DNA from 3 places in the Micromonospora sp. HB375 genome. Region 2 is predicted to be linked to each of the others. Evidence: riboswitches for the same ligand, from Rfam matches in the RefSeq annotation. Region 2 holds a riboswitch; each other region holds the start of a gene.
What was found. Region 2 has a riboswitch for cobalamin ahead of J3R08_RS08935 (magnesium chelatase subunit D family protein). Riboswitches for the same ligand answer to the same signal wherever they lie in the genome.
Positions count from the first base shown of each region.

Region 1: another riboswitch for cobalamin. It lies ahead of J3R08_RS20345 (peptidase); the one in region 2 lies ahead of J3R08_RS08935 (magnesium chelatase subunit D family protein).
Region 3: another riboswitch for cobalamin. It lies ahead of J3R08_RS18850 (ribonucleoside-diphosphate reductase subunit alpha); the one in region 2 lies ahead of J3R08_RS08935 (magnesium chelatase subunit D family protein).

Region 1 covers NZ_JAGGJO010000001.1:4,491,111-4,497,926, forward strand. The annotation lists gene J3R08_RS20340 (hypothetical protein) at 1-253, opposite strand, end outside; gene J3R08_RS20345 (peptidase) at 322-1,365, opposite strand; cobalamin riboswitch at 1,463-1,599, opposite strand; gene J3R08_RS20350 (alkaline phosphatase PhoX) at 1,801-2,961, opposite strand; gene J3R08_RS20355 (Ig-like domain-containing protein) at 3,176-4,807, opposite strand; gene metE (5-methyltetrahydropteroyltriglutamate--homocysteine S-methyltransferase) at 4,931-6,816, opposite strand, start outside.
Region 2 covers NZ_JAGGJO010000001.1:1,889,316-1,897,619, reverse strand. The annotation lists gene J3R08_RS08960 (sulfite reductase subunit beta) at 1-223, shown strand, start outside; gene J3R08_RS08955 (precorrin-8X methylmutase) at 220-885, shown strand; gene J3R08_RS08950 (precorrin-2 C(20)-methyltransferase) at 882-2,384, shown strand; gene J3R08_RS08945 (cobalt-precorrin-4/precorrin-4 C(11)-methyltransferase) at 2,385-3,140, opposite strand; gene J3R08_RS08940 (bifunctional cobalt-precorrin-7 (C(5))-methyltransferase/cobalt-precorrin-6B (C(15))-methyltransferase) at 3,137-4,345, opposite strand; cobalamin riboswitch at 4,400-4,544, shown strand; gene J3R08_RS08935 (magnesium chelatase subunit D family protein) at 4,591-6,573, shown strand; gene cobO (cob(I)yrinic acid a,c-diamide adenosyltransferase) at 6,573-7,187, shown strand; gene J3R08_RS08925 (cobyrinate a,c-diamide synthase) at 7,181-8,304, shown strand, end outside.
Region 3 covers NZ_JAGGJO010000001.1:4,098,054-4,106,357, reverse strand. The annotation lists gene J3R08_RS18870 (glycosyltransferase) at 1-483, shown strand, start outside; gene J3R08_RS18865 (condensation domain-containing protein) at 498-1,937, shown strand; gene J3R08_RS18860 (MFS transporter) at 1,976-3,211, shown strand; gene J3R08_RS18855 (ribonucleotide-diphosphate reductase subunit beta) at 3,233-4,261, opposite strand; gene J3R08_RS18850 (ribonucleoside-diphosphate reductase subunit alpha) at 4,252-6,648, opposite strand; cobalamin riboswitch at 6,761-6,977, opposite strand; gene J3R08_RS18845 (PrsW family glutamic-type intramembrane protease) at 7,098-7,925, shown strand; gene J3R08_RS18840 (LysE family translocator) at 7,961-8,304, opposite strand, start outside.

The DNA.
Region 1 (6,816 bases), 2.6 Mb from region 2:
TCCGGCAGACGAAGGCCAGGCCCCAGCGGGCGGTGCCGGTGACGGTGAAGCCGGCGGCCTGAAGCGCGGCCAGGCCGGTGGCCGGATCGCCCGGCGCACAGGCGACCTGGACGCCGCCGCCGAGCGCGGCGAAGTCGACGACCACAGTGACTCCCGAGGTGCCGGCGCAGGCGGCGGCGTGCGCCGACCGGGGCGCGGGTTCGACTGCGGTCAGCGCGACGCCGGCCACGACGGCGGCCAGCAGGCCGGCCATCCAGGTGCGGGCGGTGGGACGGTGACGGAACACGGGTCCTCCTGTGATCGGGTGAGCGGCGAGGCGGTTCACGGGCAGGCGAGCACCGGTGCGCCGGGGTCGGCGCCGGCGGCGGACAGACGGGCGTACCCGACCCCGGTGAGACCGAGGACGGCCTGGGCGGTGGCCCGGGGCGCGGTGGCCGGGTCGAAGCCGCCACCGTCGAAGTCGACAGCGCCCCGGTCGGCGGGCGCCCCGGCGCAGCCGACCTGGAGTCCGGCGAGGAACGCCCGGGACCGCGCCCAGGCCGGCAGCCGGTGACCGTCGCGCAGGGCCTGCGCGGCGAGGCCGGTGCTGTTGGCGTTCGGTGTGCCGGCCGCATTGGCGAAGCCGCCGTCGGCACGCTGAACGGACACCAGCCAGCGCAGCCCGGCGGCGGCGTCGGCCGGACGGTCCGCGGCGCGCAGCGCCTGCGTCACGAGCGCGGTGGCGTCCACGTCGGACGTGCAGACCGGTTGGGCGGGCAGCAGCGGGTAGCCGCCGTCCGGGCATCGGGTGCCGGCCAGCCAGGCGGCCGCCGCCGGAGGCGCCCCGGCCGCCGTACGGTCCAGCGCCAGCAGCGCGAAGGACTGGCTGAACGCGTTGCTGTAGTCGCCATACGCGGACCGGTCGCTGAACCGGCCGGCCGGCGTCTGGAGCGAACGCAGCCGGGCGATCAGGTCCACCCCGCCGACGTCGGCCGGGTCGCCGCCGCGCACCTGCACGGCGAGGGCGAGCTTGGCGGTCGCGCCCGCGTACGCCTCGGAGACGCCGTCGCCGAGATAGCCGTCGCGGATGTCCGGCCGGGTGACCCAGGCCAGCGCGCCGGCGCCGTGGTCGTCGGCCACGCCGGCGGCGGCGAAGGCGAACACGGCGTCGAGGGTCAGCCCCTGGTCGGGGTAGGCGACACCGTCGAAGACCGCCTCGAAGCGTTCGCCGTCGACGAGTTGCCGGGCGAGCCAGCCGGCGGCGGCCTCCGGGCGGGTGAGGGCGGCGCGCCCGGGGGCGGCGACGGCCGGTGTGGTGAGGGTGAGGGCGGCGAGTACGCCGCAGAGGAGCGCGAGCAGGCGGTGCCGGCTTCGGCGGACGACCATCGGAAGCGCCTTTCCGGCCCGGCGGTCGTCGAAAGCCCGGACGACCGCAGTACGCGGGGTCGTCCGGGACTCCGACCCGTGGGCCACGACGGGTGGGGAGCGGATGCACGCGTACGACGGGTATTCGGGCTCGCCGCCGCAGAGTTCCCTGGGCGGCCTACCGTTGCGGGCCAGCGCCGGATTTCGACCGGTCTTCCCCCGCACGTACACGCGGTGGTTCAGTTGTCGCGACAGTCTGCTGTGGCCGGTGCGCCGATGTCAATGCGCCAGGAACCGGCCACGTGCCGTGACGGCCGGCGGAATCGGCGGTTTCACACCCCGACGTCGAGAGGCCGTCGTCCCGGCGCGTCCGCGTGGAGTACGCCGGTGAGGGACGCCCGGTGAGGACCGGGCGTCCCTCACCGTGTGGTCACTGCCGGCGGGACCGGGAGCCGGTCAACGGCGGAACGGACCGGTGACGCAGTAGGTGATGCCGCCGGACGACGAGCCGGTCGTGCCGCGTTGCGAGGAGAAGTACAGCCGGTCCCCCGCCGGGGTGAACGCCGGCCCGGTGATCTCCGAACCGCTCTGTCCGGTGATCCGCAGGAAGACCGAGATCTTGTCGTCCGGCGTGATCATGCAGATCTCCATGTTGCCGCCGTCCTCGGCGACGTAGAGGTCACCTGCAGTGGACCCGGTGATGTTGTCGACGCCGGTCAGCGGAGGGGCGCCCGGACTGACCAGGTTGTCGTCGTAGGCGAGCTCGTACGTGCCGGCCGCCAGGTTGACCTGCCACACGCGGTTGTCGCCCTTCGTGGTGAACCAGACGGTGTCGTCCGCGTAGTGACAGCCCTCGCCACCGTTGAACGTCTTCGCGCCGGACACCTGCTGCCGGGTCGGGGTGGGCGAGCCGTCCGGGTCGGGCACCGTGGCCCAGGTGAACGTGCCGGAGGTGGCCGTACCGGCGCGGAGGACCTGGAGGGTTCCGGCGGACAGGTCGCCCCAGGTGGCCGGCACGAAGCGGTAGAACTTGCCGTCGGTCTCGTCCTCGGTCAGGTAGACGACCCGGCGGACCGGGTCGGCCGCGGCCGCCTCGTGCTTGAACCGGCCCAGCGCGGGACGCGCCACCGCGGTCCCGCCGAGGGGGTACGTCTCGAAGACCCGGCCCAGGGACACCTCCTCGCAGGAGAGCCAGGTGTTCCACGGTGTCTTCCCACCGGCGCAGTTGTTGTTGGTGCCGGAGAGGATCCGCGACGCCCCGACCACGGCGCCGCTGGAGTTGAAGACGAGGCGTGAGGCGCCGCCACCCGCACCGGCCGACACCTCGGAGTTCGACACGTAGATCCAGCCGGTGCCGTTCGGGAACACGGCGCCGCCGTCCGGGGCGTCGTGCCAGGTGTACGACGTCCCCGGCACCGTCCGCCGGGACCGCGCGACGATCGAGCTGGTGAACCCGGCCGGCATCTGGATGCCGTTGGCGTCGGCTGCCTGAAGCCCGCCGTAGGGCCCCGCCGCGTTCTGTGCCGGGGCTCCGTACGCCGCCGACCACGCCGTGAACGGCAGGGCGACAGCGCCCGCACCGACAACAGTGGCCCGCAACATCGTTCGACGATCCATGGAACCTCCTCCGTAGGTTCCATGGATCCGACCGTGCGGAGCTTACGCACGCCGATCTGTTGGATGAACGTCGATGGACGGCTCGATGTGCGATGTCCCGCCCACGCCGACCCGGTCGAGGGGTCGTACGGGTAGGAGAGGCAGCGGCACCAACCAGCAGTGGGCGCGCGCGGCCGTCTGACCGGCCCTCCGGCCGCGACCTCCCCTCCCCCGGTCACCGGCGCAGGTGGCCGATGCCGTGCTGGTCGAGCCAGGCGACAGTCCGCGGTACGAACGTCGGCGCCCCCGGGCCGGCGCTGACGTCGGTGGCGACCAGCGGCACCTGGGCGGCGACCGGGAGCAGCGTGGACCGCCAGCAGGCCGGCGTGGCGCAGGCCGAGCGGTCGTCGACGCGCCAGGCGGCGGCCACGCTACGGCCGTCCGGGTCAGCCGGGCGATATTCCAGCCACCGGCTCAGATCGTTGCCGCCGTCGATCCCGGCGGCGAGGACCAGGTTGAACGAGCCCTGGACGCGAAGCAGGCGGATCTGCTCCTGCACGCCGAAGGGCGGCAGGCCGGTGCCCGTGCACGAGGTACCGCCGTCGCGCCAGCAGGTCCAGACCGCCGCTGGATCGGTGCCGCCGGCCGCCGGGAAGTCGTACGGCGAGATGTCGAAGACCACTGCGTTGTCGTCGCCGAACACCTCCGCCGCCGCGCTCCAGAACGTGCGGGTGGCGGAGATGTCGCTCTGCCGCAGCGACACGACGGGTGTGATGCCGGCCCGGACGAGCCGGTCGACGTACCGGGCCGCCTCGTCGAGGTAGCCGACCCGGTTCTGCCTGTCGGCAGGGCTGCCGGTGTAGGCGTAGCAGGCGTCGCTCAGCACGACCCGTACCGCGTTGACGCCGCGGGCCCGCAACGCACCTACCGATGCGTCGTCGACCGGGCCGTCCCAGTGGATCGGTCCCCATGCGCATTCGCCGGGCGCGGCCGACCGGATGATTCCACGGGGCCGGTACGGCCTCGGACTGGCTGCGACCGTGAGGATGCGGTTGCCGGACGCCTTCAGCGCAGGCGCGGCGCCGGGCGCCTGCGGCGGGAGCACCCGGACGCCGCGGACCTCGGCGGTGGCCTGGGCGCCGCTGCTGTCGTAGGCGGTGGCGGTGAGGCGGGTGCCGCTGTTCGGCGGCACGCCGCGCCAGTCGAACGCGTACGGCGCGGTGGTGTCCACGGCGAGCAGCCTGCCGCGCTCGCGGAACTCGACCCGCTCGATCCGCCGGCCGGGCGCCGCCGTGGCCTCGGCACGGATCGGGATGACGCCCGGCGCGGCGAAGAAGTCATTGGGCCGGGGCGAGGTGAGCGCCACCGACGGCCCGCCCGGCAGTGGGCTGGGCCGCGGGCTCCCCGAGGCCGGCGGCGGCGACGAGCCGGTCGGGTCGGCGCCGTCCCCGTCGCACGGCTGGCCGCTCAACACCCAGTCGGTCGGCTCGGGGTCGGCACCCTGGTAGTTGCCGCCGAACCGCACCGTCACCGAGGCGCCGGTCGGCAGCGTGGATCCCGCCGGCGGACGGAGCATGGTCATCGGATACATCTCGCCGCTGCCCAGCGTGTATCCGTCCGGCAGCCGGTCGAGGCCCATGGTGATCGTCTGACCGTTCGCCTGCCGGAACCGCAGCCACCAGTCGGTGACGGGAGCGCCCAGGTTGGTGACGGTGAGCTCGGCCCAGAAGCCGCTGGACCACTCCCGGGTGATGGTGTGGTCCACCGTGCACGCCGTCGCGGCGTAGGCCGGCCGCAGCGCCATCGTCATGGCCCCGCCGACGACGACCGCGGCTGCTGTAGCCAGCGCGAAGATCCTGCGTCGCATCACGCCCCCGTAACATCGACATACATCACTTCATGCAGCCTCGGCGCTCGGGGCACGGCCTGTCAAGGGCTGAACCGGGCCCGGGCCGGGCGGAACGGCGCGGCGTTCCGCCCGGCCGGCGGCTCAGCGTCCGCGCAGCTCGGCCGCGGCGGCGACCAGGTGCTGGAGGGACGCCTCGACCTCGGGATAGCCGCGCGTCTTGAGGCCGCAGTCGGGGTTCACCCACAGCCGCTCGGCCGGCACCGCGGCCACGGCCCGGCGCAGCGCGCCGACGACCTCGTCGTGGGACGGCACCCGGGGTGAGTGGATGTCCCAGACGCCGGGCCCCACACCCCGGCGGTATCCGAGAGCGGCGAGGTCGTCGAGGACCTCCATCCGGGAGCGGGATGCCTCGATGCTCGTGACGTCGGCGTCGAGGGCGTCGATGGCCGTGATCACCTCCCCGAACTCCGAGTAGCACAGGTGGGTGTGGATCTGGGTGTCGTCGGCGACTCCGCAGGTGGCCAGGCGGAACGCCCCGACTGCCCAGTCCAGGTACGCCTTCTGGTCCGCCCTGCGCAGTGGCAGCGTCTCACGCAGCGCCGGCTCGTCGACCTGGATGACCCGGATACCGGCTGCCTCGAGATCACGGCACTCGTCGCGCAGGGCGAGCGCGACCTGGTCCGCGGTGTCTGCCAGTGGCTGGTCGCTGCGGACGAACGACCAGGCCAGGATCGTGACCGGGCCGGTGAGCATGCCCTTGACCGGCCGGTCGGTCAGCGACTGCGCGTAGGTGGACCAGTTGACGGTCATCGGCGCCCTGCGTGCCACGTCGCCGTAGATGACGGGCGGACGCACGCATCGGGAGCCGTAGGACTGGACCCAGCCGTGTTCGGTGGCGGCGAACCCGTCCAGCTGCTCGCCGAAGTACTGGACCATGTCGTTTCGTTCCGGCTCGCCGTGCACGAGCACGTCCAGGCCCAGCCGCTCCTGGAGCCGGACGACGTGCTCGACCTCGGCGCGCATCCGCTGCGTGTAGGCGGCGGCGTCGAGACGCCCGGCCCGGTGCTCGGCACGCGCGCGGCGCAGCTCGTCGGTCTGCGGGAACGATCCGATGGTCGTGGTCGGGAGGGGCGGCAGGTTCAGCCGGGCCTGCTGTGCCGCCGCACGCTCCGGGTACGCGCCGCGCTGCCGATCCGTGGCGCGCAGCGCGGCGAGCCGACCGCGTACGGTGTCGTCGCGCCAGGCGGCAGGGGTGGGCGGCAGCGGCTCGGGCAGGGACGTGGTGCCGTTGCGCAGCGCGCGGCCGAGCCGGACGACCTCATCGACCTTCTGCCGGGCGAAGGCGAGCCGCTGACGCAGCGCCGGGTCGAGAGCGGTCTCGGCGGACAGGTCCTCCGGCACGTGCAGCAGCGAGCACGAGGTGGACACGGCGACGTGGTCGGCGAGGGCGGTGACGGCGGCACCGGCCGCCACGGCGGCCCGCAGGTCGGTACGCCAGACGTTGCGGCCGTCGACGAGGCCGGCCACGATCGTCTTGCCGCGCAGCGGTCCCGCACCGGCCAGCCGCCGCAGGTTGCCGGGCCCGGCCACCAGATCCACGCCGACCGCTTCGACCGGCGTGTCGAGCAGGGCGGGCAGCGCGTCACCGAGCTCGCCGAAATAGGTGGCGACGAAGATCGCCGGCCGCTGTTCCACCGCGCCGAGCCGGGTGTACGCCTCCCGCAGCGCGTCGATCTCGGCGGCGCTCCGGTCGGCGACGTAGGCGGGTTCGTCCAGCTGCACCCATCGCACGCCCGCCGCGGCGAGGGATCGCAGGATGCCGGCGTACACGTCGACCAGGTCGGTCAGCCGGTCGAACGGTTCGCTGCGGGCCTCGGTGGGCTTGGCCAGCAGCAGGAATGTCGCCGGCCCGACCAGCACCGGCCGGCTGTCGATTCCCAGCTCGCGGGCCTCGCGGTACTCGCGCAGCGCCTTGTCGGGATTCGCCGCGAAGGTGGTGTCGGAGCCGATCTCGGGAACCAGATAGT
Region 2 (8,304 bases):
GCTGGGCACCGTACTCGACCGTGCCGAGCGGACCCGGGTGAGCACACCTCCACCCGCGCTGGGCAGGATCGTTCAGGATGACGGCCGCGTCACCGCGCACCTCGCGGCTTCCGGCGGCCGAGTGGACGCTCCCCTGCTGGAGGAGATCCGCGCGCTCGGCGCCGGCGAGATCGTCGTCACCCCGTACCGCACCCTGCTCGTCCCCGATCTGGAGAACGCATGAGTCTCACCACACCGGCACGCCGCTACGACTACGTCACCGACGGCGCGGCGATCTACGACGCCTCGTTCGCCACCATCCGTGCCGAGGCCGATCTTTCGGGTGTGCCGGCCGACGCCGAGAAGGTCGCGGTGCGGATGATCCACGCATGCGGCCAGACCGACCTCACCCGCAACCTGGTGATCCACCCCGGCCTGGTGGCCGCCGCCCGCGGGGCGCTGGAGGCGGGGGCGCCGATCCTGACCGACGCGCACATGGTCGCCGCCGGCGTTACCCGCGCCCGCCTGCCCCGTGACAACGAGGTCCGCTGCTTTCTGCACGAACCCGAGGTCCCGGCGCTTGCCCACCGGTGGGCAACGACCCGGTCGGCGGCGGCGGTGTCGCTGTGGACCGACCACCTCGCCGGCGCGGTCGTCGCCTTCGGCAACGCCCCCACGGCCCTGTTCCACCTGCTGGAGATGCTGCGCGACGGCGCGCCACGACCAGCTGCGATCATCGGTACGCCGGTGGGATTCATCGGCGCCGCCGAGTCCAAGCAGGCGCTCATCGACCTCGCCACCGACGCCCCCGGCCTCGACGTGCCCTATCTCGTGGTGACCGGGCGCCGGGGCGGCTCGGCGATGGCCGCCTCCGCGCTCAACGCCCTCGCCCGGGAGGCGGAGTGACCGGGCGGCTGTCCGGCGTCGGGGTCGGCCCGGGTGATCCCGAACTGATCACGCTCAAAGCCGCCCGGCTGATCGGCGCGGCCCAGGTCATCGCCTACCACCAGGGTGTCGGCAAACAGTCCAACGCGCGCCGCATCGCTGCCGGGCTGTTCCCGGACGACGTGATCGAGGAGGCGCTGGTCTATCCGGTGACGACCCAGAGCACCGAGCACCCGGGCGGGTACGCCGGGGCGATGGCCGACTTCTACGCCGAAGCCGCCGAGCGGCTGCGGGCCCACCTTCGTGCGGGCCGCGACGTGGTCGTGCTGGCCGAGGGCGACCCGATGCTCTACGGCTCGTTCATGTACCTGCACGACCGGCTCGCCGGCGAGTTCGACACGCAGGTCGTCGCCGGTGTGCCCGCCTTCGCCGCCGCCACCGCCACCACCGCCCTGCCGCTGGTCCGGCAGACCGACGTGCTGACCGTGCTGCCGGGAACGTTGCCCGAGCCCGAGCTGGCCCGGCGTCTCGCCGACACCGACGGGGCGGTGATCATGAAGCTGGGCCGGACGTTCACCAAGGTCCGCTCGGCGCTCGAGCAGGCCGGGCGCGTCGAGGGCTCCTGGTACGTCGAACGGGCGTCGATGACCGCCGAGCGGGTACTGCCTGTCGCCGACGTGGACCCCGCCACGGTGCCGTACTTCTCGATCGTGCTGGTCCCCGGCGACACCCGGCCCGGAGTGGCCCGTTACGACCTCCCGGCCACCAGGGTCACCGAACCTTATCCCGGTGCCGAGGTCGTCGTCGTGGGCCTCGGCCCCGGTCCCGATCGGTGGCTCTCCCCCGAGGCGTCGCAGGTGCTCGCCGAGGCCGGCCACGTCGTCGGCTACGGCCCGTACGTCCAGCGCGTCGCGCAGCGCCCCGGACTCGTCCGCCACGCCTCCGGCAACACGGTCGAGCTCGAGCGGGCCCGGCAGGCGCTCGAACTGGCGCTCGCCGGTGAGCGCGTCGCGGTCGTCTCCGGCGGTGACGCGGGCGTCTTCGGCATGGCGTCGGCGGTGTTCGAGGCCGCGGAGGACCCCCGCTACGCCGGCGTCGCCATCCGTGTCGTACCCGGGATCTCCGCCGTCCAGGCGGTCGCGGCGCGCGCGGGCGCGCCGATCGGGGCCGATTTCGCGGTGATGAGCCTGTCGGACCGGCTCAAGCCGTGGGAGGTCGTGGTCAAGCGGCTGCGCGCTGTCGCCGAGGCGGATTTGGTGCTGGCCCTCTACAACCCGCGCTCACGCTCACGCACCGAACAGGTCGCGCAGGCCCGGGCCGTGCTGCTGGAGCACAAGTCCCCCCGGACGGTCGTGGTCGTGGGCCGCGACATCGGCCGGGCCGGGGAGAGTCTCACCGTCACCTCGCTCGGCGAACTGGACCCCGGCAGCATCGACATGAAATGCCTGTTGATCATCGGCGCCTCGGCGACGCGAGTCACCGCGGCCGGACGTGTCTGGAGCCCGCGCTTCGTGCCCTGATCAGCCGCGCACGCGGCGCTCGCGACCGGCCGAGTAGAGGAACGACTCGCCGCCACGGACGTCCCCGGCCAGCGCCGGGCCGACCAGGATGACCGCTGCCTGTCGCAGACCGGCCTGCTCGACCCGGCCGCCGATGTCGGCCAGCGTGCCGCGCAGGATGAGCTCCTGCGGCTGCGACACCCGGTGCACCACGACTATGGGGCAGTCGTGGCCGTAGTAGCCGGCCAGTTCGGCGGCCAGCTCGCGGGTACGCGTGACCGCCAGGTGCAGGGCGAGCGTCGCGCCGGTCGCGGCGAACGCGGCGAGCTTCTCTCCCGACGGCATGACCGTGGACCGGGCCTGCGCGCGGGTGAGCACGACCGACTGGGCCAGCTCCGGGACGGTCAGCTCGGCGCCGACGGCGGCGGCAGCAGCCGCATAGGCCGGCACGCCGGGCGTGACGTCCCACGGGACCCGGGCGGCGTCGAGCCGGCGTGCCTGCTCGTGCACCGCCGAGTACAGCGACGGGTCACCGGAGCACAGCCGTACGACCTCGGACCCGTCGGCGTGTGCCTGGACCAGGTGCGTGGTGATCTGGTCCAGGTCGAGGTGCTGGGTGTCGATCAGCCGGGCGTCGTCACGGCAGTGCTCCAGCACCTCGGCGTCGAGGTACGTGCCCGGGTACAGGCACACGTCGGCGGACTCGAGCAGGCGTACCGCGCGGAGGGTGAGCAGGTCGGCGGCGCCGGGCCCGGCCCCGACGAAATGGACGGTCATGAATCTCCCTTGACGATGGACCACTGGCTGACTGCCCGTGCGGGCGTCCAGCCGGTGAAGCCGCCGAGCGGTTCGGCGCGTTCGACGTGCAGGCGGACGAGTTCACCGCCGCGCCGGCTGTGCTGCTTCAGCAGCACCGCCTCGGTCTCGGCGGTGACACCGTGCACGACGAGCCGTCCACCGGCGCCGAGCGCATCCCAGCAGGTGTCCAGCACGCCGGGGACGGTGGCCCCGCCGCCGACGAACACCGCGTCGGGACGGTCCAGGCCGGACAGGGCCCCGGGCGCCGAACCCTCGACCAGACACAGACCCGGCACGCCGAGGGCAGCGGCGTTGCGGTGCACCAGCGCGGCCCGGTCGGAGCGGGGCTCCACCGCGATCGTCCGTGCCGTCGGCCAGGCCCGCATCCACTCCACACCGATCGAGCCGCTGCCGGCGCCGACGTCCCACAGCAGCTGACCGGGCGCGGGCGCGAGCCGGGCCAGGGCACTGGCCCGCAGGTCACGTTTGGTGATCTGCCCGCCGTGCTCGAACGCGTCGTCGGGCAACACGCCGCCCGAGGCCCAGCCCGGACCGGCACCGCGAGCTTCGACAGCGAGAACGTTCAACCGCGGCACGTCGTTCAGGTCCCACCCGGCCGCGGTGGTCGCGGTACACGACTCACCGGCGGCACCGAGGTCACCGAGCACGACCAGCCTGGACTGCCCCCAACCGAGCCCGGTCAGCACCGCGGCCACGGCCGCGGGTGTCGTCTCGTCGCTGGACAGCACGAGCAGCCGGCGCCCGGCCGAGAGCGCAGGCACGATCAGCCGTAGGTCCCGGCCGACCAGGCTGACCGTGGTGACGGACTCGGCCGGCCATCCGAGACGTGCTCGGGCGAGGGCTACCGAGGAGACCCCGGGCACGATCGTCACGCGCTCCGGGCCCAGGACGTCCAGCAGCGTCGTGCCGATACCCGACACGAGCGGGTCGCCGGAGGCCAGCACGACAACCGGCCCTCGCGCGGAGGCGAGCACACCTGGCAGATTGTCCCGCAGCGGCGACGGCCACGCCACGCGCTGCTGGCCGTCGACGGGCGGCACCGCCTCGAGGTGCCGCCGCCCGCCGAGCAGCGTCGCGGCCGCCCGCACCAGCGCCCGGGACGGCTCCGGCAGACCCACCCACCCGTCAGCCCCGATCCCCACCACGGTCACCCGCTCCTCCATGGAGATGCACCCTAGCCGCCCACCGGCCCTTGCCCCGGCCACCGGGGCGTCTATGGTGATGCACAGGTTCGAGGTGCCCCACGACCGTGGTCGCGGGGAGAATCTGGGAAGCCGGTGAGAATCCGGCACAGGGCCCGCTGCGGTGATCCAGGCATTGACCTGGGAAGTCCGAAGACCGGCCTCGATCCGATCCACGGCGCATGCCGCGTCGTGGACCGCCATGGCAGATCGAGCGGGAGCCCTACATGCCAGCGCAGTACCCCTTTTGTGCCGTCGTCGGCGCCGACGACATGACTCTCGCCCTCACCCTGGTCGCGATCGATCCGCTCATCGGCGGTGTCCTGATCCGCGGGGAGAAGGGCACTGCCAAGACCACTACCGTGCGCGGCCTCGCCGAGGTGCTCCCGGCGGTACGGGTCTATGCGGGCGACCGGTTCTCCATCGACCCGGACGATCCCTCGGCGGTCTGCCCCGACGGGCCGTTCGACGTGCCCACGCCCGTCGTCGAACGGCCGGTACGCCTCGTCGAACTACCCGTCGGAGCCGGCGACGACCGGGTGACCGGATCGCTGAAGCTCGATGCCGCGCTGCGAGACGGCGTCGTCGCGTTCGAGCCTGGCCTGCTGGCCCGGGCCCATCGTGGCCTGCTGTACGTCGACGAGGTCAACCTGCTGCCGGACCACCTGGTCGACCTGCTGCTCGACGCCGCGGCGACCGGCCGGGTCAGCGTCGAACGCGACGGTGTCTCGGTCGAGCATGCCTCCCGGTTCGTGTTGATCGGCACGATGAACCCGGAGGAGGGCGAACTGCGCCCGCAGCTGCTCGACCGGTTCGGCCTGACGGTCGAGGTCGCCGCCCCGCGTGACCCCGTCCTGCGGGTGCAGGCGGTCCGCCGCCGGCTCGCATTCGACGCCGACCCGGAGGGCTTCGCCACACGCTGGGCCGGCGAGCAGGAAGCCCTGCGCACCCGGCTGGCCGCCGCCCGGCGCTCGCTGGCCGGTGTCGTGCTCGACGACGAGACGCTGACCAGGATCGCCGAGCTGTGCGCCGCGTTCGACGTGGACGGCCTGCGTGCGGACCTCGTCACCGCTCGCGCCGCCGCGGCGCACGCGGCCTGGCGGGGACGTACGCGAGTGACACTCGAGGACATCCGCATCGCCGCCCGTCTCGCGCTGCCGCACCGCCGCCGCCGCAACCCCTTCGACGAGCCCGGCCTGGACCAGGACCGCCTGGACGACCTACTCGGCCACAACGACCCCGACCCCGGACCCGACGGTCCCGGCGGCGGTCTGCCCGACGACACCGGGCACGACGGATCGGCCGGGGACGTGCCCGGCTCTCCCGGCGAGAGCCCGCCCGTACCGGAGCCCGAACGGCAGGCCGCCACATCGATGGCATCCGCGGGCGAGCCCGCACGTGCCCGCTTGCTGGTCGTGAAAGGAACCGGCGACGGTCAGGCCGGCCGGCGGTCCCGGGCACGAACACCGCAGGGCCGTGTCGCCGGGCAGCGGCGGCGCACGTCCGGCGACGGCCGGCTGCACCTGCCGGGCACCATCACCGCGGCGGCGCCGCATCAGCATTCCCGGGGTGGCTTGACCGGCGGTCGCGGCCTCGCGCTCGTGCCCGGCGACCTGCGCCGGGCCGAGACCGTCGGGCGCGAGTCGAACCTCGTGCTGCTGTGCGTGGACGCGTCCGGTTCGATGGCGGCCCGCCGCCGCATGGAGCAGGTCAAGACCGCTGTGCTGTCGCTGCTGCTGGACGCCTACCGCCGCCGGGACAAGGTCGCACTGGTGACGTTCCGCCGGCACACCGCCGAGGTCGTCCTGCCACCGACCGGCTCGGTCGACGTCGCCTCCCGCCGCCTGGCCGACCTACCGGCCGGTGGCCGGACCCCGCTCGCGGAGGGCCTGGAACGCAGTGGGGAGGTGCTGCGCCGGGAGGCGCTGCGCGACCCGTCCCGCCGGCCCCTGCTCGTCGTGGTGACCGACGGCCGCGCCACCTCCGGCCCGGACCCGCTGGGTCGTGCCCACCGCGCCGCCGCCGCGCTCGCCACCAGCGGTGTCCAGGTCGTCGTCGTGGACTGCGAGACCGGACGATTCCGGCTCGGCCTCGCCGCCCGGCTTGCCACTCATCTGAGGGCCGAGCACGTGCCGCTCGGTGAAGTGACCGCCGACGGGCTCACCGGGGTCGTTCGCACGGCGACCGCTCCGCGGGCGGGGGTGGCCTGATGCCGCAGGGTAAGCCGCTCACCGTCCCGGACGACGGCAGCACCACCCGCCAGCGGCGCAACCGGCCGCTGCTGATGGTCCACACCGGAAACGGCAAGGGCAAGTCGACCGCCGCCTTCGGTATCGCGATGCGCGCTTGGAACCAGGGCTGGGACATCGGGGTGTTCCAGTTCGTGAAGTCGGCCAAGTGGCGCATCGGGGAGCAGACCGTCCTGGAGAGGCTCGGGCTGCTGCACGAGCAGACCGGCGAAGGCGGGCCAGTCGAGTGGCACAAAATGGGCTCCGGATGGTCCTGGAGCCGTAAGAGCGGCACCGAGGCGGACCACGCCGCGGACGCCGCCGAGGGCTGGGCGGAGGTGAAGCGCCGTATCCAGGCGGAACGGCACCAGCTCTACATCCTGGACGAGTTCACCTATCCGATGCAGTGGGGCTGGGTCGACGTCGGCGACGTCGTGGAGACACTGGTCCACCGTCCCGGCCGTCAGCACGTGATCGTCACCGGGCGCCGGGCCGACCACCGGCTGATCGAGGCAGCCGATCTGGTGACCGAGATGCAGCACGTCAAGCACCCGATGGACGTCGGCCAGAAGGGCCAACGAGGCATCGAATGGTGAGCCTTCCGCGGCTGATCGTCGCGGCGCCGGCCTCCGGCCACGGCAAGACCACGGTCGCGACCGGGCTCATGGCCGCGCTGGCCGCGCGCGGGCACACCGTGTCGGGGCACAAGGTGGGGCCCGACTACATCGACCCCGGCTACCACGCGCTGGCCACCGGACGCCCCGGCCGCAACCTCGACCCGCACCTGACCGACCCCTCACTCGTGATCCCGCTGCTGCTGCACGGCGCACGCGACGCGGACATCGCCATCGTCGAAGGGGTCATGGGCCTGTTCGACGGCCGCATCGGCGGCGACGGTTTCGCCTCTACCGCGCACCTCGCGGCCCTGACCGCCACCCCGATCCTGCTGGTCGTGGACGTCTCGCACACCTCGCGCAGCGTAGGGGCCGTCGTGCACGGAATGGGCACGTTCGAGGCCGGCGTCACCGTCGCGGGTGTCGTGCTCAACAAAGCCGGGTCCGCCCGCCACGCCGCCGAGGCGGCCCGGGCGGTGGAATCCACCGGCGTACCGGTGCTCGGGATCCTGCACCGCGACCAGGGTGTCAGCGCCCCGTCGCGCCACCTCGGGCTCGTGCCGGCAGCCGAACGTGAGGAGGCCGCCGCCGCCCTGGACGTGCTGGCCGAGCAGATCGCCCGCCACGTGGACCTCGATGCGGTGCTGCAGGTGGCACGCACCGCACCCGATCTGGACGCCCAGCCATGGGATCCCGCCGCGCACGTCCGGCGGCTGGGCGCCGGATCACCGGTGGTTGCGGTCGCGGCCGGGCGTGCCTTCACCTTCCGGTACGCCGAGACGACCGAGCTGCTGCAGGCGGCGGGCTGCACCGTCGTTCCGTTCGACCCGGCCCGCGACCAGCGGCTTCCCGCCGGGACACGCGGGTTGTACCTCGGTGGGGGGTTCCCCGAGGTACACGCGTCCACGCTGAGCGCCAACACGACGCTGCGCCACGAACTGCGCCAGGCCGTCCTCGACGGCGTCCCCACCGTCGCCGAGTGCGCCGGCCTGCTGTATCTGTGCCGCTCCGTCGACGGCCATCCCATGGTCGGGGCGCTCGACGCCGAAGCCGTCATGACGCCGCGCCTCACCCTCGCGTACCACCGTGCCGCACTCGG
Region 3 (8,304 bases), 2.2 Mb from region 2:
GTGCTGCTCACCGACCCGGACGGCGTGGTCACCCACGACACCGGCGTCGCCGACACCTTCCGCGCGGTCGCCTACCGGTTCACCACGTACGGGCGCTCCGAGCAGTGGCTCTGCCTGGCCCACCCGCACCGGCGCCGGTTCGTGCTCAACACCGCCAGCACGCTCGCCGTGACCGCGCTGGCCGGGCTGCTGACCGCCCGGCGCAGCGGGGGACGCAGCCTGCTCGCGGTGCCGGCCGTCGCGGCCGCCGTGATCGCCGCGAAGACGCCCGGCCGGCTCGGCGGCGACCGGGGACCACGCGCGGTGGCCGAGTCGGCGGCCTGCGCGGCGATCGAGACGCTCTTCGACGGGGCCGCGTTCGTCACCTCGCTGCGGCTCGGCCGTCCCGACCTGCTCTTCACCGGCTTCCGCGCGCCGGACGAGGCGGACTACCAGCCGGACGAGACGGACCACCGGCCGGTCGCGCCGGTGCTGGCGGCCTGACGGGGGGAGTGGCAGTGCCGACGACGTACCCGCTGGCCCCCGGCCAGCAGATGATGTGGGAGTTCATGACCGCGCTCGACCCGGCCCGTCCCGGCGCCTCACGGCTCGTGGTGGTGGAGTTCCGCCGGTTGCGCGGCACGCTGCGGGTCGACGTGCTGCGGCAGGCGATGCAGGACGTGGTGGACCGGCACGACGCGCTGCGGATGCGGTTCGACCGCATCGGCGTGCAGCCCGAGGTGCGGATCCTGCCGCACGTGGAGTCGCCGCTGGAGTACGTCGACCTGTCCGGACTGCCGCCGGCCGAGCAGCAGGCCCGCGTCGAGCAGATCGCGTACGCGCACCGCAACGACGCGTTCGACCCCGGCCGGGCGCCGCTGTGGCGGGCCGCGCTGGTCCGGCTCTCCGCGACCGAGCACGTGCTCGCGCTCTGCTTCTTCCACATGGTCTCCGACGGCTGGTCGTGCCGCGTCGTGGTGGAGGACCTGTGCCACGCGTACACGGCCCGGCTCGGCGCGGCCGACCCGCAGCCGCCGCTGGGCGTGGACCCGGCCGCGCTCGCCGCGCTCCAGGAGGCGGAGCAGTCCGGCAACGGTGTCGACGCCGCCGCCCGGGCCGCGTACTGGCGGGACCGGCTGCGGCCGGTGGAGCCGTACCAGCTGTTCCCGGCGGCGCCGCCGGCGCCGGACGTCGCGCTCAGCGCCGAGGTGGCCACCCGCTTCGCGTTCCCGCCCGAGATCACCGCGCGGCTGCGCCCGGCCGCACGGCGGGCCCGCACCAGCCCGTACGTGCTGCTGCTCGCCGCGTACCTGGTGCTGCTGTCGCGGCGGGCCGGCCGGTCCCGGGTGGTGCTGGGCACCACCACGCTGGGCCGGGAGAGCCCGCTGTCCCGGCAGCTCGTCGGGCAGTTCACCAACAACGTCTACCTGCCGGTCGACGTCGCGCCGGACGCGCCGATGAGCGCTGTGGTCGGCGCCGCGCACGCCTCGCTGGCCGGGGCCGTCGCGCACGCCACCGCGTACCACCGGCTGGCCCGGGCGGTCCGTCCCGGCTTCGCGGCGATCCGCCCCTGGCCGGACAACCACCTGTTCGACGCCTGGTTCCAGTCCGCCGCGTCGGCGTCGCCGGTGCTGCACTGCCCGGACCTGCGGGTGGAGCCGGTCGACATCACCGCCCGGGCCGCGCCCGGCACGCCGCCGCCCGTGGTCGCCGCGGACGTGCCGCCCGAATGTCTGCCCGTCTGGGTCAAGCGGGGTTCACCGATCGTCGTGGTGGACGACGACCGGGCCGGCGGCGTGGTGATCCGCAACCGGGGTGTCTTCGGCGACGACCTGGTACGCGGGCTGATCGACGACTACGTCGCGGTGGTCTCGGCGCTCGTCACCGACCCCGGCACCACACCGGAACGGGTACGCCTTCCTGACGGTGCGTGCTTCCTCGACCACGCGATCGGGTAGGAGTTCCGACGGACCGATCCCAGAGAGGTACGACGACCATGACGGACACCTCGACGAACCAGCACACGACGGAGCAGCCCGCGCCGCCGGTGCCCCGCTCGGCCGTACGGGCCCGCTGGTCGGTGGCGCTGCTCTTCGTCATCATGGGCCTGGCCATCGGCGGGTGGTCGGCCCGCGTGCCGGAGGTGCGGGACGCGGTAGGGGTCGGCAACACCGGCTGGGGCCTGGCGAACATCGCCACGAACGCGGGGGAGCTGGTCTCCCTGGTCGTGGTGGCGGTGCTGATCAGCCGGATCAACACCCGCCGGCTGGCGCTGGCCGGGGCCGCGCTGATCCTGCTCAACGCGCCGCTGCTGGCCGCGTCCACCACTGTGGTGGCGCTGGTCGGCGGCCTCGCGGTCTGGGGCTTCGCGGCGAACCTGCTGGCCACGCCGATGAACGCCCAGTCGGTCGAGGTGCAGAAGCGGTACGGGCGGCCCATCCTGTCCACGTTCCACGCGGGCTTCAGCATCGGCATGCTGGTCGGCGGCCTCTGCGGCACCGGGGCCGCGGCGATCGGGATGTCCCCGTCGGCGCAGATGGCCGTCACCAGTGTCCTGCTGGGCGCGCTGCTGATCGCCACGCACCGCTGGCTGCCCGACACGCCCCGCCAGGAGACCAAGGACGGCGAGGCGCGGCGCCGGCTGCGTGACCGGTTCACCCCGCAACTGCTGCTGCTCGCGGTGATCGCCTTCCTCGCCTCGTTCATCGAGATGGCCGGCGCCCAGTGGAGCGCGCTGTACGCGACCGAGGTGGCCGGCGCCACGGCGGTGCTCGCCGCGGCCACGTACACCTGTCTCTCGCTGGCCGCGACCGTCGCCCGGCTGTTCGGCGACCGGCTGGCCGGCCGGGTCGGGCGGATCCGCTTCGTCCGGCTGTCCGCGCTGGTCGCGACAGCCGGCGTGGCGCTGCCGGTGGCGTACCCCCATCCGGCGGCGGTGATGGCCGGGTTCGGACTGCTCGGGTTCGGCCTGGCGTGCGTGACCCCGACGGTGCTCGGCTTCGCCGGTGAGCAGCCGGGCCTCACGTCCGGCGAGGGCGTCTCCGTGGTGGCGATGGGCCAGTGGCCGGGCGCGCTGCTCGCGGCGCCGGTGATCGGCCTGCTCGCCGGCGCGCTGGACCTGCGTACCGCGTTCGTGGTGGTGGCCGTGCTGGCGCTCGCCGTGGTGGCGTTGATCGGGCGGGTCCGGGCGGCGGCGCTGCCCGGCGAGAGCCCGGCCCCGCCCCGGCCGTGACGGCCGGGGCGGGGGCGGCGGTCAGAAGTCGTCGTCGAACGTGACGCTGCCGGTCACCCCGACCTGGTACGCCGACACCCGCCGCTCGAAGAAGTTCGACAGCTCCTGCACGTCCTGCAACTCCATGAACGCGAACGGGTTGGCGCTGCCGTACATCGGGGCGATGCCGAGCACCGCCAGGCGCCGGTCGGCCACGTGCTGGAGGTACTCGCGCATGTCGGCCAGCGACATCCCCGGCACGCCCTGGCCCAGCAGGTCCGCGGCGAAGCTCACCTCGCACTCCACCGCCTCGGCCAGCATCTCCTTCACCTGCTTCTCCATCTCGGCGTCGAACAGGTCCGGTTCCTCGGCGCGTACGGTCTCCACCACGTCGAACGCGAACGCCATGTGCATGGACTCGTCCCGGAACACCCAGTTGGTGCCGGAGGCCAGCCCGTTGAGCAGGCCCCGGGACCGCAGGAAGTAGACGTAGGCGAACGCGCCGTAGAAGAACAGGCCCTCGATGCACGCGGCGAAGCAGATCAGGTTGAGCAGGAACGCCCGCCGGTCGTCGCGGGTCCGCAGCTCGCGCAGCTCGAAGATCGAGTCGATCCACCGGAAGCAGAACTCGGCCTTGCGGGCGATCGACGGGATGTTCTCCACCGCGGCGAACGCGGCGAACCGTTCCTTCTCGTCCGGCACGTACGTGTCGAGCAGGTTCAGGTAGAACTGGACGTGCACCGCCTCCTCGAACAGCTGCCGGGACAGGTAGAGCCGGCCCTCGGGCGAGTTGACGTGCTGGTAGAGGTTGAGCACCAGGTTGTTGGCGACGATCGTGTCGCCGGTGGCGAAGAACGCCACCAGCCGCGACACCAGGTGCCGTTCGGCGGGGGACAGCTTCGCCAGGTCGGCGAGGTCCGAGTGCAGGTCCACCTCCTCGACCGTCCAGGTGTTCCTGATCGCGTCCTTGAACCGGTCGAAGAAGCGCGGGTAGCGCATCGGCCGCAGGGTCAGGTCCATGCCGGGGTCGAGCAGCATGTGCCGGGTCGGTGCGGTGGTGGTCACTGGCATGCCTCGCAGCTCTCGGGGTTCTCCAGGGAACAGGCCAGCGCCTCGTCGTCGCTCACGGCGGAGACCACGCCGGGCACCGGGGCGGGCACCGGGGCGACGGTGGCCTGCTGGATGCGGGTGGCGGGACGGGAACGCAGGTAGTAGGTGGTCTTCAGCCCGGCCTTCCAGGCGTACAGGTACATCGAGGACAGCTTGCCGATGGTCGGCGCGCTCAGGAACAGGTTCAGCGACTGGGACTGGTCGACGAACGGCGCCCGCGCGGCGGCCAGGTCGATCAGCGCCCGCTGCGGCAGCTCCCAGGCGGTGCGGAACAGCTCCCGCACCGGCGCGGGCAGCTCGGTGATGTCCTGCACCGAGCCCTCGGCCCGCTTGATCCGGTCGCGGACCTGCGGCGTCCACAGTCCGCGGGCCTTCAGCTCCCGCACCAGGTACGTGTTGACCTGGAGGAACTCCCCGGACATCGTCTCGCGCTTGAACAGGTTGGACACCTGCGGTTCGACGCACTCGTAGCAGCCGGCGATGGAGGCGATGGTGGCGGTCGGTGCGATCGCCACCAGCAGCGAGTTGCGCAGCCCGCCTGCGGCGATCCGCTCACGCAGCGCCGCCCACCGTCCGGCCTGCGCCGGCTCCGCGCCCCACAGGTCCGGGTGCAGGTCACCCTTCGCGGCCCGGGTCTGCGGGTACGCCGGATGCGGCCCGAACCGCTCGGCCAGCCCGGCGGAGGTCTCCAGCGCGGTCAGCAGGATCTCCTCCTGCACGCGGGTGGACAGCTCCTTCGCCTCGGGGGAGTCGAACGGCAGGCGCAGCGTGAAGAACGCGTCCTGCAACCCCATCAGGCCGAGCCCGACCGGCCGCCAGCGCGGGTTCGACGCCGCCGCCTGCTCGGCCGGGTAGTAGTTGATGTCGATCACCCGGTCGAGGAACACCACAGCGGTGCGGACCGTGGCGCGCAGCCGCTCCCAGTCCACCCCGTCGGCGGTGACGTGGGCGCCGAGGTTCACCGAGCCGAGGTTGCACACCGCCGTCTCGGCGTCGTCGTTCACCTCCAGGATCTCGGTGCACAGGTTGGACAGGTGGATCACGTTGCCCGGCTCACCGGTCTGGTTGGACAGCCGGTTCGCGGCGTCCTTGAACGTCATCCAGCCGTTGCCGGTCTGCGCGAGCGTGCGCATCATCCGCCCGTACAGGTCCCGGGCCCGTACCGTACGCACCGCGTTCTTCTCCGCCGCCCGGTACGCGGCGTCGAACGCCTCCCCGTACAGGTCGGGCAGCTCCGGGGCGTCCGACGGATCGACGAGCGACCACTCGCCGTCGGCCTCGACCCGGCGCATGAACTCGTCCGGGATCCAGTTGGCCAGGTTGAGGTTGTGCGTACGCCGGGACTCCTCGCCGGTGTTGTCCCGCAGCTCCAGGAACTCCTCCACGTCCGGGTGCCACGGCTCCAGGTAGACGCAGGCCGCGCCCTTGCGCCGGCCGCCCTGGTTGACCGCGGCCACCCCGGCGTCGAGCGTCTTGAGGAACGGCACGATGCCGTTGGACCGGCCGTTCGTGCCCCGGATCAGCGCGCCCCGGCCGCGCACCCGCGACCAGGCGATGCCGATGCCGCCGGAGAACTTCGACAGCTTCGCCACCTGGTGGTAGCGCTCGTAGATCGAGTCCAGCTCGTCGCGCGGCGAGTCGACCAGGAAGCACGACGACATCTGGGTGTGCCGGGTGCCGGAGTTGAACAGCGTGGGGGAGCTGGGCAGATAGGCCAGGCTGGACATCAGCCGGTAGAAGCCGACCGCCTCGCCCGGGGTGCGGGACAGCCCGCAGGCCACCCGCAGCAGCCAGTACTGCGGCGTCTCCACCACCAGCCGCGACTGCGGGTGCCGCAGCAGGTAGCGGTCGGCCACGGTACGCAGTCCGAAGTACTCGAACCGCCTGTCGCCGTCCGGGTCCACGGCGTCGTCGAGCTTGCGGGCGTGCCGGGCGACGAATGCGGCCGTCTCGTCGCCGATCAGCCCCAGCCCGTGCGCGTACGCGATCGACTGGCTGAAGCTCGCCACGCCCTGACCGCGGACCTCCTTGTCCACGTACGCGGCCAGCAGCCTTGCCGCCAGCTTCGAGTACTGCGGCTCCTCGCCGATCAGCTCCGCCGCGGTCTGGATCGACAACCGGTCCAGCTCGGCGGTGGTCGCCCCGTCGTAGAGCCCGCTGATCGTCTTGGTGGCCACCCGCAGCGGGTCCACCTCGTCCAGGTCGGCGACCCAGCGTTCGACCGCCCGGACGATCTTGCCGACGTCCACCGGCTCGGTGTCGCCGTCCCGTTTGCGTACCCGCATCGCCGGCCGGCGGGCCTCGGACCCGCCGCCGGTGGACGGCGGGCTTTCCTGCACGACAGTCATGACCTCTCCTCGCTGTCACCGTCTGGAGACGGCGGGAGACGCCAACGGGCACGGCGTGGCCGGCCCGGCTGCTGGCGTCGGTCGTCCCGCGCGACCTCCGGCCGCCGTACGCGGAGGCGCACGGCGCGCTGGCAGGTCTTCGGACTCGCGGGCCCGACCGGGGTCGCCGGTCGCCTACCGGCCGTCGCTTCCCAGGCCGGTGGCCCAGTGCTGTTGACGGCTGTCGTTCCCACTCACCGCTGCGGGGCAGTCCCGGATTTCCACCGGGTTCCCTCTTGCCTCGGCCCCGCCCCGGAGGGCTCGGCCGAACCAGCTGCGGCACCACCATATATGGCGGTGGGGGCGGTTGGGCAACACCAGATGTCGTGTCGGGCGTGTCGCATGGATCTCACTGTCCACAGTGCCTACCCCCGATGCCGGCGTTCGCCGCCGGGCGCGATACTCGGCGTATGGGGAATACCGGACGCCGCTGGGCGTGGGTGGCGGTCCTGCTCGTCGGCGTCGGGCTTCACCTGCTGGTGCTGGAGACACTGTCCGGCACCGGCACCGTCACGTTCGTACCGGCGCTGATCGTGCTCGGCGCGTGCGTCGCGCCCGCCACGTTCCTGGCCTTCGCCCAGGGGCGGCCGGCCCGCCGCCCGGTCCCCGGCTCCGTCGTCGGCGTCGCCGCGCTTCTCGGCGGCGTGGTCGGCGTGGTCGCCGCCGGCTGGCTGGAGTACGGCACCCTGCACCGCCTCGGCGTCCTGCCGATGGCGCTCGTCGGCCTGGCCGAGGAGACCGCGAAGCTGATCGTGCCGGCCGGCATCCTGCTGCTGTGGCGGCGGCACCGGTCACCGGCGCAGGGCCTGGTGATCGGCGTGGCCTCCGGCGCCGGGTTCGCCGCACTGGAGACCATGGGGTATGCGTTCGCCGCGTTCGTCGGGTCGGAGGGCAACCTCGGCGCCGTCGAGCGGACGCTGCTGGTTCGCGGTCTCACCGCGCCCGCCGCGCACCTGGCCTGGACCGGGCTGACCGCCGCCGCGTTGTTCACGTTCGCCGCCGCGCCCGGTGGCCGGAGACTGGCGGCGTTCCTGCTCACCTTCGCCGCCGCCGTCACGCTGCACACCTGCTGGGACACGTTCGGCACGCAGCCCGCGTACGTGTTCATCGGCGCCGTGTCGCTGGGCTGGGTGCTGCTGCGCCTGCACCTGGACCGCGAGCGGCCCGCCGCCCCGCCCCGGGCGCCGGAGCGTGATCCTCACCAGCTCGCCGAGGTGGCGGGGTCGGAGCCCTCCTGATGCCGCCATCTCGGCGAGCTGGAGTCGAGCAAGCGTCAGCCGGCGGCCAGCCGGACACCGAGCGCGACGAAGGCGACAGCGCAGAGCCGGTCGACCCGCCGCGACCAGCGGCTGTCGCCCCAGCGGCGGGCGAACCGCCCGGCGCCCACGCCGAGAGCCAGGTCCACGGTGAGCTGCACCGCGACGAACAGCGCGCCGAGCAGCACCAGCTGTGCCGCCACCGGGCCCGCGTCGGGCCGGACGAACTGCGGCAGGAACGCCACGCTGAACAGGATCATCTTCGGGTTGAGCAGGTTCGTGAGCAGCCCGCGCCGGAACGCCCGCCCGGCGCCGCCGCCGTCCGCCCCGTCCGCCGCGCCGCCGGGCCGGCCCGTGCCGC